2 regions of the Micromonospora chalcea genome follow, and region 1 is predicted to be linked to the other one. Evidence: riboswitches for the same ligand, from Rfam matches in the RefSeq annotation. Region 1 holds a riboswitch; the other holds the start of a gene.

The links. Region 1 has a riboswitch for cyclic di-AMP ahead of PVK74_RS01265 (C39 family peptidase). Riboswitches for the same ligand answer to the same signal wherever they lie in the genome.
Region 2: it holds a riboswitch for cyclic di-AMP, as region 1 does, so the genes downstream of both, PVK74_RS07030 (transglycosylase family protein) here and PVK74_RS01265 (C39 family peptidase) in region 1, are expected to answer to the same signal.

What each region holds. Positions count from the first base shown of each region.
Region 1 is NZ_CP118233.1:265,629-272,805, reverse strand. Features, by position in the region: gene PVK74_RS01270 (alpha/beta fold hydrolase) at 1-563, opposite strand, end outside; gene PVK74_RS01265 (C39 family peptidase) at 826-1,659, opposite strand; cyclic di-AMP (ydaO/yuaA leader) riboswitch at 1,866-2,006, opposite strand; gene PVK74_RS01260 (hypothetical protein) at 2,307-3,071, opposite strand; gene PVK74_RS01255 (hypothetical protein) at 3,211-3,543, opposite strand; gene PVK74_RS01250 (acyltransferase family protein) at 3,624-4,832, opposite strand; gene PVK74_RS01245 (polysaccharide pyruvyl transferase family protein) at 4,981-6,306, shown strand; gene PVK74_RS01240 (alpha-ketoglutarate-dependent dioxygenase AlkB) at 6,373-6,984, shown strand; gene PVK74_RS01235 (uracil-xanthine permease family protein) at 7,080-7,177, shown strand, end outside.
Region 2 is NZ_CP118233.1:1,493,351-1,500,527, reverse strand. Features, by position in the region: gene PVK74_RS07040 (winged helix-turn-helix transcriptional regulator) at 1-318, opposite strand, end outside; gene PVK74_RS07035 (LLM class flavin-dependent oxidoreductase) at 365-1,927, opposite strand; cyclic di-AMP (ydaO/yuaA leader) riboswitch at 2,099-2,244, shown strand; gene PVK74_RS07030 (transglycosylase family protein) at 2,243-2,887, shown strand; gene PVK74_RS07025 (YbaB/EbfC family nucleoid-associated protein) at 3,071-3,520, shown strand; gene PVK74_RS07020 (M4 family metallopeptidase) at 3,655-5,718, opposite strand; gene PVK74_RS07015 (transglycosylase domain-containing protein) at 6,122-7,177, opposite strand, start outside.

The sequences.
Region 1 (7,177 bases):
AGCCGAGGCTCGCCGACCGCGAACGCGGCCGGGTCCATCGCCAGCCGCCAGCGGCCGTCGACCCGCCGCAGCCCCGCCTCCACCACCGGGTGGTCCGGGGCGAACAGCCCGGCCAGCCCCGAGACGCGCAGGTAGCGGCGGGCCGCCTCGTCCCGGGTGGCGAACCAGGTGACCGGCCGGGCGGCCAGCTCGCTCGCCTTCGCCAGCTCGGCCGGGGACCAGACCGCCTTGATGCCGAGCCCCACCACCGCGTCCACCGGAAGAGCCCGCTGCCGGGCCGCGAGCGCCAGCGCCACCACCCCGCCGAGCGAGTGCCCGAGCAGCACCAGCCGGTCGTGCGGGCCCAGCCGGAGCGGACCGAGCCCGTCCGCGACGCGCTGGGCCAGGGCGTCGAACGAGTAGCCGTCGAGCGGCGGCGACCAGCCGTGGCCGGCCAGGTCGGGGGCGAGCCAGCGCCCGGGCCAGCGGCGCTCCAGCAGCGGCGCCCAGGGCAGCCACACCTCGCCGGTGGCGCCCATGCCGTGCAGGAGAATCAGGTGCCGGTTCCCCGTCGCATCGCCCATTGGCGCAGTCTGCCACCGCCCGCCCCGGACACGCGAGACCGAACCCGCCCGACCCGCCCCCACGCCCCACCCCGCCCCCGCCCCCGCCCTCGCCCTCGCCGCCGATCTTGGAGTTGTGGTGCCTTCCATAGCGGGCGAGCCGGGCATACCAGGCGCCACAAGTCCAAGATCGACGCGCCGAGAGGGCGGCGGGCCAGGGCGGGTGGGGACGGGGAAGGCCGGCGCCCCGGGAGGGGTGCCGGCCTTCCGGGGGTGCGGAGGGTCAGGCGGAGTAGCCGCGGCTGGCGATCCAGTGCGCCAGGTCGATCGTGGTGAGCCAGTACGACGGCAGCGACGGGTCGGCCGAGTCGGCGATCCGGACGGTCCGGCCGTCGTCCTTGTAGCCGATCACCGCGACGTAGTGGCCGCCGGGGAACGAGTGCCAGCCGCCGTTGGTGTCGGTGGCGGTGCCGGCGACGTTCGCGACGACCCCCCGGCCGTTGCTGATCGCCTCGACCACGTCGGCCTGAAGCCGGTCCATCTGGGCCGGGCTGGCCGAGCCGGGAATCATCCGGGTCCGGTACGGGTTGCCCTTGACCTGCTGGTTGAGCACGCGCGTGGTGTCCTCGGCCGAGTTGGTGCCCATCTCGGTGGTGCCGAGCGGGCCGGCGAGGGCGTCCTGGCTGCGCTCGATGCCGGTGGCGCTGAGCGCGTTGCGCACGGCGGCCGGGCCGCAGTAGTAGTAGTTGATCTGCGCCTGGTAGTCGTAGTCCAGCGTCTTGCTCGACGGCGGCTTCGGCGCGGCCTTGGTGACGTCCGGGTCCGCCGCGGCCTTCTTCGCCGACGGGGAGGCGCTGGGCGACTTGCTGGGCTCGGCGCTCGGCGACGCCGGCGGGACGCCGATACGCGCCTCGCTGCGGCTGGCGGGCTCGCCGAGCCGTGCGCCGAGTTCGGCGACCGAGGCGGTGTTCTCCTGCTGGACCGGGGCGTCCTCACCGGCGGCGAGGGCGGTGCCGGCGCCGGCGGCCAGCACGAGCGCCGCGGCCGATCCGGCGATGATCTGGTACGGGCGTTCGGTGGCGATCCGCCGCAGCTGACGCTTCAGGTGGTGCTTCACGAAATCCTCCACGGGGGGCGTGATCGGCACACGCCGGCCCGGCACGTGGAGGGGTTCACACGTGCTGGCAGGCCGGATGGGCCGGGGGAACGGGTACGCCCGCGATGCCGGGCGCCCAGGGGCGGTTTGCCGGTCGCGTCAGGCGAGCGCGGGTACCGCGGAGCCGTGGAGGCGGGGGGACGATCGAGGGGTGGGCACGAGGATGGGACTCCTTCCGTGGCCGCCGACCGGGTTAGCTGACGGATTCGGGCGGGAAGTACGCCCTACCGCGGCAGTGGCCGCGGATTCACCCCGATGGTGCTCATGGTTCCCCGGTTCGTGATGACACGATTAGGCGGGTCGGCGCGGCGTCGCCTTCTGCGATCGGTTACCGCACCGGACGCGCCGACACTACCGGCGGGTACTGCCCCTGCCAAGCGCTCCCACCTGCGTAAACATGATCCCCGGTAACGGATTTCGGAACAGCCGGTTACTCACTTCACTCAATGGGACAAGCGGTGGTGACGGCGCCCGGGAGGCGAAAAGGGGACAGACGGCGAGCGCGTGACCGGCAATGGCGCGGCTCATTGGCCCGTTCTGCGCTCCACGCCCGTTTCGGCGCCGGGGGTGAGCCGGCTCACCACATTCCGGGTAACAATTCGGTCGCCTCAGCCGACCCGGGCCGGACGCCAGCGGGCGTTGCGGACGAACGCGCCGACCGGCAGGGGGATCGTCGCCGCGCCGCGGGACACCGGGGCGGGCCGCACCGCCAGGGTGGCCGCGTACGCCTCGGCGGCGAGCGTACGGGCGGCCTCGGCGGCCAGTTCGGCGTCCCGCCACGCCTGCCGCTCCCGCTCGGCGGCGCTCTCCCAGCCGGCCCGGCGCCGGTCCCGTACGGCCCGGGCCAGCACGATCTCCTGCTCGGCCGGGTGCCGGCGCGGGTCCCACCCGTTGCGGCGCGCCAGCACGTCGGCGAGTTGCCGGGCGGACAGGTCGCCGCGCCAGTGCGCCGTCATGGCGGCGTGGTGCAGCCAGCGCTCCCGGGCCGCGTACTCCGCCGGGGTGCGCGGGGTGCGCGGGGCGGCCAGCGCGGCGGCCCCGGCCAGGCGGCGGGCGGCGCTGTCCGCCTCGTCGTACGCGGTCCAGGCGCGTTCCGCCTCGTCCTGCGCGGCCAGCCACCGTTCCCGGCGGCGACGGGCCGTCTGGGCGGCCCCGGCGGCGGCCACCGCCACCTCCTCGGCGTACCGGACGAGGTCGTCGCGGCGCGCGGCGTCCTGGTCCACCGGATCGGCGGCAGCCTCGGCGACGCCGTCGCGCTCGGGCCGGGCCACCAGCGCGGCGAGCAGGCCGAACGCGAGCAGCATCAGGAAGGACCAGATGGCGGCGGCCTCGGGGACCGCGGTGAGGAAGTGGTAGAGAGCGGTCTGCGACATGGTCGGCACCTCACGGGAAGAACCTGGCGGGAGACTCCGCACGGCCGGTCGGGGCGCGGCGCGGGGTTGCCGGGCCGGCGAAGGGCGGGTGCGGGATGACGTTCGGTGGGTGCGGTGACGGGCGCGGCCCGTGGGCGGATCAGCGGGCGGGCGGGGCCCGCAGGCCGACCGGCGCGGTGATCCGGCCGGCCGGGACCGGCTGCGGGTCGTTCGGGAGCGTGTCGGTGGCCCGTGCGGCGGGCGCGGGTGCGCCGTCGGGACGGGCCTGCCGCTCGGCGGCGCGGTCGGATTCCGGTCGCGGGGCGGCCGGCGTGCTCACGTACGCCGGGCCGGGCGCGGCGGCCGGGGCCGCGGCGGTCGGCAGCGTGGCCGCGCCGAACGAACAGGCGACGACCACGGCGAGACTGGCGAGCATCCGGGCGGTCCAGCGCGCCACCCACCACACGGGGCAGGTGAGCGCGATCGGAAGCACGGGTACAAATTACCGCCGAACCCCCACTGACGCACCGCCGCACGGCGTGTCGCGGACCGACCGGCCGGCGTGTGCGCGTGTCAGTCCGGGCGACGCCGCCCGGCGTACTCGATGTCCTCGGCCGGACCGGAGACGGACCGCGCGCCGCCGTCGGCGGCCGCGCCCTCGGCGGGCCCGCGCGGAGCCGGCACGGCCGGTGCGCGCGACGCCGCGCGGGCCCGGCGGGACGGGCCGAGCAGGCGCATCATCGGCACCTCCACCCAGCGGTGCAGCGCGGCGGCCAGCGCGAGCGTGAGCAGCAGGAAGCCGAGCACCGCCAGCGGCCCCCGCCAGCCGGGCAGGCCGGTCCCCCAGTCCCCGGTCAGCCGCAGCACGGTGACCATGACCAGCACGTGCACCAGGTAGAAGGCGAACGAGACCTCACCGAGCCAGATCATCGGCCGGGACCGCCAGGGGGTGGGCCGGCCGCGCACGTCGGCGTCCGCCGCCGCGGCGATGACCAGCAGGTACGCCACGGCGAGCAGCGCCGCCCAGAACTCGGCCGGGATCCACAGCGCGGCGACCACCCAGGTGGTGACGAACAGGCCGGTGGCGACCGCGAGGTTCGGTCCGCGCCAGCGGTGGCGGCGCATCAGCTCGGCGGCGGCCACCCCCATCCAGAACTCCAGCGACCGGGTCACCGGGAAGATCTGGGTGAACCACCACCGCTGCTCCTCCGGCACGAGCTGCTGGCCCGGCCACAGCGCCAGGATGAGCAGCGGCGCCGCGACCAGCACGGTCCGCAGCACCCCGGTACGGGCCCGGCGCAGCCACGGCACCACCAGCGGCAGGCACAGGTAGAACGCCAGCTCGCAGGAGAGCGACCAGCTCACGTTGTTGACGCTGTAGAAGTAGCCGTTCAGCGGGATCCACGCCTGGACCAGGAAGAAGTTGCCGATCGCCGCCCACGGCAGGACCGGGTCGGCGAACCAGGCCGCGACCGCCAGCGCCGCCACGAACGTCACCACGTGGTTCGGGTAGATCTTGGCGAGCCGTCGGCGCAGGAACGTCCACGCCCGCTCCCCGTCCCGGTACGACCAGACCAGGACGAACCCGCTGAGGATGAAGAAGAACTCGACGCCGGACAGGCCGAGGCTGAACGCCTTGTCCACCACCGCCTTCAGGTGCGGCTCGGCGACGATCCCCATGGTCCCGGCGTGGAAACCGAAGACCAGCAGCGCGGCGATCCACCGCAATCCGGTCAGCGACGGCAGGCGCGGGGCACGGGTGACAGTCGGCGCGCTGGTCATTCCGGGCACCCTACCCCGGAGTACCGGGACGTTCCCGGCGAGCCGACGGCCGCCGGGTCACCCAGGGACGGCGGATAGGATTTCCGTTCCTGCACGCGCGGGCGACGCCCGCCGGCACGCCGTGCCGTACGGAAGGTGAGCGAACCGGATGCACCAGCGGATCCTGCTCCGCGCCCGCAAGGGCCCGTTCGACGTCCTCACGCCGGAGGAGACGTTCGCCGGCAACTGGATCGGGGACAACAGCGGAAACCTGGTCTTCAGCCACGCCGCGCACAAGCTGCTGGCCACCTCCGCGGCGGAGATCACCGCGACCCGCACCCCGGCCGACCCGCGCCTCGCCGACGAGATCAACGAGCGGTACGACGTGTTCGTCGTACCGCTGGCGAACGCCTTCCGTCGCAGCTTCGTGCACCGCCTCGCCCCGCTGACCCGGCTGATCGAACGGCTGAAGATCCCGGTGGTGGTGCTCGGTGTCGGCGTGCAGACGAACGTCGACGGCGACCGCGAGTACCTGCGCCCGATCGACGAGCCGGTGCGCGCGTTCTGCAAGGCCGTGCTGGACCGGTCGCACAGCATCGGCGTACGCGGCGAGGTGACCGCGAGCTACCTGAACACGCTCGGCTTCTCCGACGTGGAGCAGATCGGCTGCCCGTCGATGTTCCTGCACGGCGACACGTTCCAGCTGGCGAAGAAGCAGCCGGAGCTGACCGCCGAGTCGAAGGTCGCGCTCACCATCTCGCCGTACGTCCGCTCGATGGCCTCGGTGGTCCGCCACCACCACGAGCGCTACCCGAACCTGTGCTACGTGCCCCAGGACCTGCGGACGCTCGGCACCCTGCTCTACGGCGACGCGCCCGAGCACCGCGGCCAGAGCAGCGACATCCCGCTGCACACCTCGCACCCACTGTTCGTCGAGGACAAGGTGCGCATGTTCGTCGACCCGTGGACCTGGATGGACCACCTCTCCGGGTACGACTTCGCGTTCGGCACCCGTATCCACGGCACCATCACCGCGCTCGTCGCCGGCACGCCCGGCTACCTGTTCGCGCACGATTCGCGCACGCTGGAACTGGCCCGCTACTTCGACATCCCGCACCGGATCATGCGCGACGTGCCGGCCGACGTGGACGCCGCCGACCTCTACGCCGAGGCCGACTACACCGCGCTCACCGAGGGCCACAAGGCCCGCTTCGAGACCATCACCGCGTTCCTGCGCAAGCACGACCTCGGCATCTCGTTCGACGACGACGACAGCGCCGCCCGCTTCGACCAGCGGGTCCGCGAGACGGTGTTCCCGCCGGCCGTCCGGCCCGCTGCCACCACCCCGCCGGCCGAGCTGCTGACCCGCATCGAGCGGCTGCGCGACGAGAACGCCAAGCTCACCGGGACCATCGACGCGCTGCGCTCGCAGCAGCTCCGGGAGCGGATCAAGCAGGCCGTCCCGGGCAAGGTCCGCCGGATGCTGCGGCGCTGATCGTCGTACGCCTGTTCTAAACAGGGTACGATCGGCGGCGTGCCCGACGTCGCGTACCAGCCCTCGATGCTCGACCTGGCCGAGCAGGGCCCGACCCTGGGCCCGCTCGCCGGGGCAGTGCGCCGCCACGAGCTGAGCCGGGGCGCCTGGGTCGACCACCTGCCCGGCTGGGTCCGGGGCTCCGACGCGGTGCTCGACACGCTGCGCCACGACGTGCCCTGGCGGGCCGAGCGCCGCACCATGTACGACACCGCTGTCGACGTGCCCCGGCTGCTCTGCTGGTACGCCGCCGGCCGGCCGCTGCCGCACCCGGTGCTCACCGCGGCCCGCGACGCGCTCACCCGGCACTACGCGCCCGAGCTGGGCGAGCCGTTCGTCACCGCCGGCATGTGCCTCTACCGCGACGGGCGCGACAGCGTGGCCTGGCACGGCGACACGCTGGGCCGCTCCGCGCACACCGACACCATGGTGGCGATCGTCTCGTTCGGCTCCCCGCGCGCGCTGCTGCTCCGCCCTCGCGGCGGAGGCGGCGGCAGCCTGCGGTTCCCGCTCGGCCACGGCGACCTCGTGGTGATGGGCGGCTCCTGCCAGCGCACCTGGGAACACGCGGTACCGAAGACCACCCGCCCGGTCGGCCCCCGCGTCAGCGTCCAGTTCCGTCCCACCGGCGTCGCCTGAGCCCGGGCCGGGCCCACATCGCCGCTGGGCACGTGCTAGAAACAACTCCCAGGGTCGATCACGCCCCCGTCACCCGATGACGCGAAGGGCGACCGATGACCCAGTCCCCCACCTCCCGCTGGTCCCCGTGGACGCTGCACGGCGACGGCCGCCAGGTACGCCCCGGCGACGTGGTCGCGCCCGACGAACGGCT
Region 2 (7,177 bases), 1.2 Mb from region 1:
CCACTGCCGCAGCGCGACCAGCACCGGGATCAGGTCGCTGCCCTTGGCGGTGAGCACGTACTCGTCGCGGGTGCGCTGCCCGGGCTCGCGGTAGGGGCGCCGGTCGAGCAGCCCGTCGGCGACGAGCTGCTTGAGGCGTGCGGCGGCGACGGGCTCGCTGACGCCGACCCGCCGCGCGAAGTCGTCGAAGCGGCGGGTGCCGAACGACGCCTCGCGCAGCAGGAGCAGCGTGGTGCGGTTGCCGACCACCTCCAGCGCCCGGGCGATCGAGCAGTTGGCGGTGGACCAGGAGTCACGCTGCGCAAGGAGGTCCGTCATGGCGTCGACGGTACCCCCTGACTTAGGAAATCAAAAGTCAGCTACCTCACAGCTGGCCGGGGAAGAAGCCGTGCCGGGCCAGCGGCTCGACGATCTGGTGCTCCTCGTACGACAGGTGCGACAGCAGCGTGTCGGTGAGCAGGTCCACCGCCTCCTGGAGCTGCGTGAAGTCGCCGGGCCGGTGGACCAGTTCCACGAGCGCCCGGTCGACGCTCTCCACCACCCCGTGGATCACCACGTGTTCCTCCTCGAGGCGGTCGAGCACGGCCGCCAGCCCGGCCTCGGAGCGGCGCAGGTGCGGGAAGATCGAGGCGTCCTCCAGCCCGTGGTGCTGGGTGACCATGGTGCAGTAGGCCGCGCAGTACGCCCCGAGCGTCCAGTTGTTCTGCCGCATGGTCATCTCGTTGAGCGCCGCACGCGCCCGGCCCGGCGAGACGGCGCCCCGCTTGACCTGTTCCAGCAGGTCGCGCACCTGGGCCAGCTCCTGGCGCAGGTGGTCGTGCACGTCCACCAGGTGCTGCCCGGCGGCCTGCCCCCGGGGTGGGTAGACCTGGCCGGCCGGAGGCGGCGGGGCGGTCGGCCGGGTCGACTCGTCCCAGGGGCGGCGCGCGCTCAGACGTACCCCCGGGTCGGGGGTGGGGGTGACCGCCAGTGTGGCCGCGCCGCCGGTGGCGGCCGTGTCGTCGGCGACCGCACGGGCCCCGCTGCCGGGCGCGGTGCGCTCGGCGGCGACGAGTTCGCGGACCGCCGGCGCGACCTCCTGGGCGAAGATCTGGATCGCGCGCGGCTCGTCGCTGCCGAGGATGAACGTGGTGATGCCGTGCTCCAGCGTGAGCCCGGCCAGCTCCTCCGCCCACTGCGCCGGCGGCCCGGCCAGGAAGCCGGCCGACGAGCGCGCGAACGTGCCGTTCACGTTGAGCATGCGGCGGATCTCGGCCGGGTCGCGCCCAGCGGCCTCGGCGCCCTCGTCCACGAGCGCGTTCAGGGCGGGCAGCTCGTCGGGGCCCTTCGGCAGGTAGGACAGGGAGGGCAGCCAGCCGTCCGCGGCGCGGCCGACCAGGCGCAGCATGCGCGGCTTGTACGCGCCGACCCAGATGCCCACCTGATGAGCGGGTGCCGGACCGCGCTTGGCGCCGACCACGCGGTAGTGCTCGCCGTCGACGCGGATCATGCCGCGCCGGTCGGTGTCCCAGACCTCGCGGATCACCCGGATCGCCTCGTCCAGGGCCTGGACCGCCGCGCCGGGGGACAGGCGCCGCCCGCCCGTCGCCTCGATCGCGTCCCAGAACGCGCCCGCGCCGAGTCCCATCTCGACCCGGCCGCCGGTGAGCAGGTCCAGGCTGGCCACGCTGCGGGCCAGCACCACCGGCTGGCGCAGCGGCAGGTTGAGGACGTTGCCGGCCAGCCGGATGCGCTCGGTGACGGCGGCCACGTAGGACATCAGCGTCCAGGTGTCCAGGAAGCCCGGCTGGTACGGGTGGTCCTGGAACGTGACCAGGTCCAGCCCGACCTGTTCGCAGAGCGTGGCCAGCGCCACCACCTGGTCGGGCTGCCCGGCGGCGGGGGTGATGAAGCCGCCGAAGGTCAGCTCGTGTCCGTGATCGGTCATCCGTTCCGCCCTCCCGTGATCTTGCTCGGCCCTGCCACGGTAGCTCCACAGGTGGTAGCCCGGCCGGGTGAACACCGTCACAAGAAGTGGACGATCGCCGCAAACCGTCCTTAGCGTCGGTTTCGTTCGCATTCGCGGGCACCGCGGGCCGGAAACGCCAAATCCCGCCGCCGGCCCCGGTAACCGAACCTCGCGCGGGAGCGGGGGAACCACACGTTCCACGGTGCATCGTCACCTCGGGGTGAAGCCGCCACCGGCGGCCGGGCTCCTCGGCCCGAACCCGACAGCTCACCTCGTCGGCGTGGAGGAATCCACATGTCAACTGCATACTCGGCCCGAAGTCGCCGTACCGCTCTCGGTGCGGTGGTGACCGGCGCCGTCGTCGGCGTCGCGACCCTGTTCGGCCCGGCCGCTCCGGCCAGCGCGGGCGTCAACTGGGACGCGGTCGCGCGCTGCGAATCCGGCGGCAACTGGAAGATCAACACCGGCAACGGGTACTACGGCGGGCTCCAGTTCTCCCGCGCCACCTGGAACGGCTACGGCGGCCAGAAGTACGCCGCCCGCGCCGACCTGGCCAGCCGGTCCGAGCAGATCGCCGTCGCGGAGAAGGTGCTGCGCGGCCAGGGCATCGGCGCGTGGCCGACCTGCGGCAAGAAGGGCGGCTCGGCGAACGCCGCGGCGACCCGGTCCGAGCGGGCCGCCCCTAAGAAGGCCACCTCGAAGAAGTCCGCCCCGAAGCGGGCCGCCACGCGCAAGGCCGCGCCGGAGCGGGCCGCGATGACTGCGGCGCCGCAGCCGTCGGCCGGGACGTACGTGGTCCGGCGCGGGGACACGCTGTCGGAGATCGCCGTGGCGCAGCGCGTCGACGGTGGCTGGCGTGCCCTGCACGAGCGCAACCGGGCAGTGGTCGGCGACGACCCCGGCCTGATCTTCCCCGGTCAGCGGCTGCGTCTGCGCTGATCTGGTCCGGACGCCCGGCCGGTTCGACCCGGCCGGGCGGCCGGCCGCCCGCGACACGCCGCGCCGCCGGTGTCCGGCCTGCTCGCGGCGCCGGACGCCACCCGTGACGGCCGCTGACCGCGATTCGTCGGAGCCGGTTGCTAGGGTCACGATGATCGGCTCAGACGTGAAGAAAGCGCGGAAATGACCAACGATCCGTTCTCGGCGGCCGCGAGCATCGACGAACTGCTGACCCGCACGCAGCAGGCGCTCACCGCGATGCGCTCCCGGGCCTCGGAGCACGCCGACGGCGAGCCGGGCGACCTGCTGCGCGCCGAGGGCACCGCAGCCGACGGCCGGGTCCGCGCGGTCGCCGTTCAGGGTGGCCGGCTGGATTCCGTGACGATCGACCCGGACTTGGCCGGCGAGCCCCTCGACGTCCTGTGCGGACATGTCACCGCCGCCGCCAACGCCGCGCTGTCCGAGCTGGACGCCCGGGTCAGCGCGTCGGCGCGGGCCGACGCCGACGCGCTCGCCGCCCGGCTCGGCAGCATGGGTGACCAGGCCGAGCTGTTCGGTCGCGCGATGCACGAGGCGGCCGCGCGGATCCACCGCGACCGCGGCACGGCGTCCCAGGCCGGGCGTCCGGCCTGACCCGACCGCACACGGCCCGGCACGACGCGGCGCCGCCCCGGCACGTGGCGGCGGCCACGCGCGACGCGGCACCGCCCGGCACGACGATGCGGCCGGCCGCCGGGAGGACGACGACCGGCCGCGCTACGCCACGGTCAGCTCAGGGTGACCGCGGTGTCGTCGACGACGAAGGACGTCTGCAGTGAGCTGTCCTCCACGCCGCTGAACGAGATGGTCGCCGTGGTGCCTGCGAGCGACGAGATGTCGAAGGACCGCTGCACGTAGCCGGTGGCCTTGTTCAGGTTGGAGTAGGTGGCCAGCGTGGTGCTGCCGGCCTTGACGGTGAGCTTGTCGTACGCGGTGCCGGTGGTCGTCTCCGCGCTGTCGATGTGCAGCCAGAAGCTGAACGTCGCGCGGCATCCGGCCGGGATCGTCACCGACTGACTGAGCATGTCGGTGTGCGACGAGCCGTACCCGTCCAGCCACGCCTTGTACGAGCCGCCGTGGGCGGCCTGGCCGCTGTCGGTGGTGATGACGCCGGACGAGGCGGTCCAGCTCACGTTGCCCGACTCGAAGCCGGGGTTGGCGAGCTTGTTGCCGGAGCAGCCGCCCGACGGCGGGGTGGTGGTGGCGGTCGGCGTGGGCGTCGGGGTGCCGCCGGCGCAGGTCGGCTCACCCGACTGGGCCGGCACGCTGACCGCCGCCCAGGCCGCCTTGACCGCGTTGAACTCGGTGCAGCTGCTCGGGTAGAGGTTCTTCGCCGCCTGCAACGTCCAGACGCGGTACTTCAGGTAGGACGAGGACGACGTCTTCAGCAGCATGGCGTTGTACATGATCTTGATGGCCTTCTGGATGCCCAGGCCGCTCACGCTGCTGCTGTTGCAGGTCGAGCTGGACGGCTGCCCGTTGGTCGGGCTGCTGCCGTTGGCCAGCAGGTAGAACCAGTGGTTGCCGGGCCCGGCCGCGGCGTGCACCTCGGTCGACGGGATGCTGCTGGAGTAGCAGTTCGGGTCGCCGAGCGCCGACGGGTTGTACATGTTGCGGATCGGGCCGGAGCCGACCAGGTTGATCTTCTCGCCGACCAGGAAGTCCGGCGCGTCGTAGCTGGACGGCTCGTTGGCGAACCACTCGGTGGCCGCGCCGAACGTGTCCGCGACGAACTCCTGCGTGCCGCCGCCGGAGATGCCGCCGGGGGTGTTGTCGTCGATGCCGTGGCCGATCTCGTGCGCCACCACGTCCAGCGAGCCGATCCACTGACCGGCGGTGTTCTTGCCGATCTGCACCTGGCTGCCGTCGTAGTAGGCGTTCTGGTCGTTGAGGCCCACCCGGATCGGCCAGTAGCCGCCGTTGCCGTTGGCGCCGTTGCGGCCCAGCCACTGGGCGAGCATCTTGTGCTCGGTCTGCGCGGAGAACAGCGCGTCCACGCAGCCGGTCTCCTTGTTCGTGGCGGTGCCGTTGCCCCACACGTCGTCGGAGCCGCTGAACGTGGTGTTGTTCGCCGCGTCCTGGCAGCTCAGGTTCGTGACGGTCGGGTCCTTCATGGTGTACGTGGAGCCCGACTGGGTGGTGTTGAGCGTGAGCGGGCTGGGCCCGTTCCAGGCGCCGGTGCCGGTGCCGCGTACCACGTGCTCCTGCTTGCGCAGGACCGCGCCGGTGCGGGCGTCGACGTCGACGGTGAGCCGGCTCGGGCCGTCCGCGCTGGTGCCACGTACCGTGGTCTCCCAGGCCAGCGCCGGTGCGGCGCCGAGCGTGTAGACGACGAGCGTGGTGCCCTCGACGGCGCTGACGGTCTTGAGCTGGGCGCGCGCCGTGGCCGCGGCGGCGGCCTGGGTCAGCGCGGGCGTGGTGGCGAGGGCGCCGATCGGCCGCTGCTGGGCGACCGAGGCGTACTTGAGGTTGCCGGCGGAGTCGGTGGCCAGCACGAAGTCGCCGCCGACCACGGGCAGGCCCTTGTAGGTGCGCTCGTACGGCACGTACTGGGTGCCCTCGGAGGAGATGACCGGCTTCTGGACGAACGCGTCGTCGGAACCGGCCTGGAGGTAGGCGGGGCGGTTCGCGACCAGCGCGCGGGTCGAGTCGGCGGCGGCTGCTCGGGCCTGGGCCGGGTTGGGGGCGGCGGGCCCGGGTGGCGCGGCCTGCACGGCCGCGGCGGTGCCGGCGGCGATGACGCCGGCCGCCGCCGCGCCGGTGAGCGCGGCGAGGCGAGGTGAGAGTTTCACGGAGGTTTGCTCCTGTTCTACAGGCGCGCCGCACGAGCCCGGTGGGGACGGGCGGCGCGGTGGTGCGAGGCAGGGTGACGGCCGGTCACCGGAGCTGCCGGCGTGGCTCCGGGTCGACAGATCGACCGTCGCGATTCGCCGGGGGTCGGCGGTTCGCTGGTGCACAATCACACGCCGCGCGAGCCGTGAGCAATGGGTGACCTGGGCAACGGCTGGCAGTCGGGCGTGTCGCCGCGCGTGTCGTCCCAGGCAACCATGATCTTCAATAGGCCCTGATCAGGGCGAACATCGCCGACAGTGGATGGGGCCCGTGCAAATTGCGGACGTTGCCTATGTGCGCGAATGGCGCACATAGACGCGAGGACGCCGCCGCACGCGGGCCGCCACCGCGCGGCCGGGTGCGTCAGCGCGGGCCGCGGGTCCGCGTCGGCGTGATCGTGGGCGGCGGTGGCAGCGTGGGCGTCAGCGTGGGCCGCGACGTCGGCCGCCCGGTCGGCTCCGGGCTCGGGCTGGGGCTCGACGGGGTCGGGCTCGGGCTCGGGGAGTCCGACGGTGTGGGCGCGGCGGTGGACGGCGGCGGTGCCGACGCGGTCGGCTCCGGGGTGTCGCCGGGAAACTTCGGCTCACCGAAGCGGTACTTGCCCGGGTCGAGCTTCATCGCCTCGGTGGCCTTTGTCATGAACTGCCGCCAGATCGGCGCGGCGCCGGTCGAGCCGTACACGTCGTAGCTGCCGTCGCTGGTCCGCAGCGGCTTGCCGTCGGTGGTGCCCAGCCACACGGCCGAGGCCAGCGCGCCGGTCCAGCCCACCATCCAGGTGTGCACGTTCTGCGTGGTGCTCTTCCCGGCCTGCCAGGTGCCGGTCTTGCCGGCGGAGTCCCAGCCGTTGTCCAGCTTGGCCGCCCGGACCCGGCGCAGCGTCCAGTCAAGCTGGTCGACGGCCTCCCGGTCCAGCCCGAGGTCGGTGGTGCGTAACTGCTCGGTCCACACCTCCTCGTCGTCCTTGCTCACCGACCGGACGAAGTGGGCGTCGGCGCGCTTGCCGCCGGCCGCGAACGTGGCCATCCCGTTCGCGTGGTCCTGCACGGTGATGCCGTACTGCCCGATGCCGACCTCGGTGGAGAACCGCTTCGCCACCTCGTCGGCGGGGTCGCTGCGCAGGTCGACGCGCTGCGGTCGGGGGTTGCCCCGGACCGTCTCCCACATCGACTCCACGCCCGCCTGCCGGGCCATCTCGATCACCTTGTCCGTGCCGAGCCGCTCGGTCAGCTCGAAGTAGGTGACGTTGAGCGAGGCGACGGTGGCCTCCCAGAGCGCGCAGTCCGGCTGGCAGGGCGCCCGCTCGGCGTTGCGGATCGGCCCGGCCGCGCTGCCCTTGGTGCGCCCCGAGGCGGGGAACTCCTTGGTGTCCGGCGAGTCGAACCGCTCCTTCACCGAGATCCCGTCGCGCACGGCGGCGGC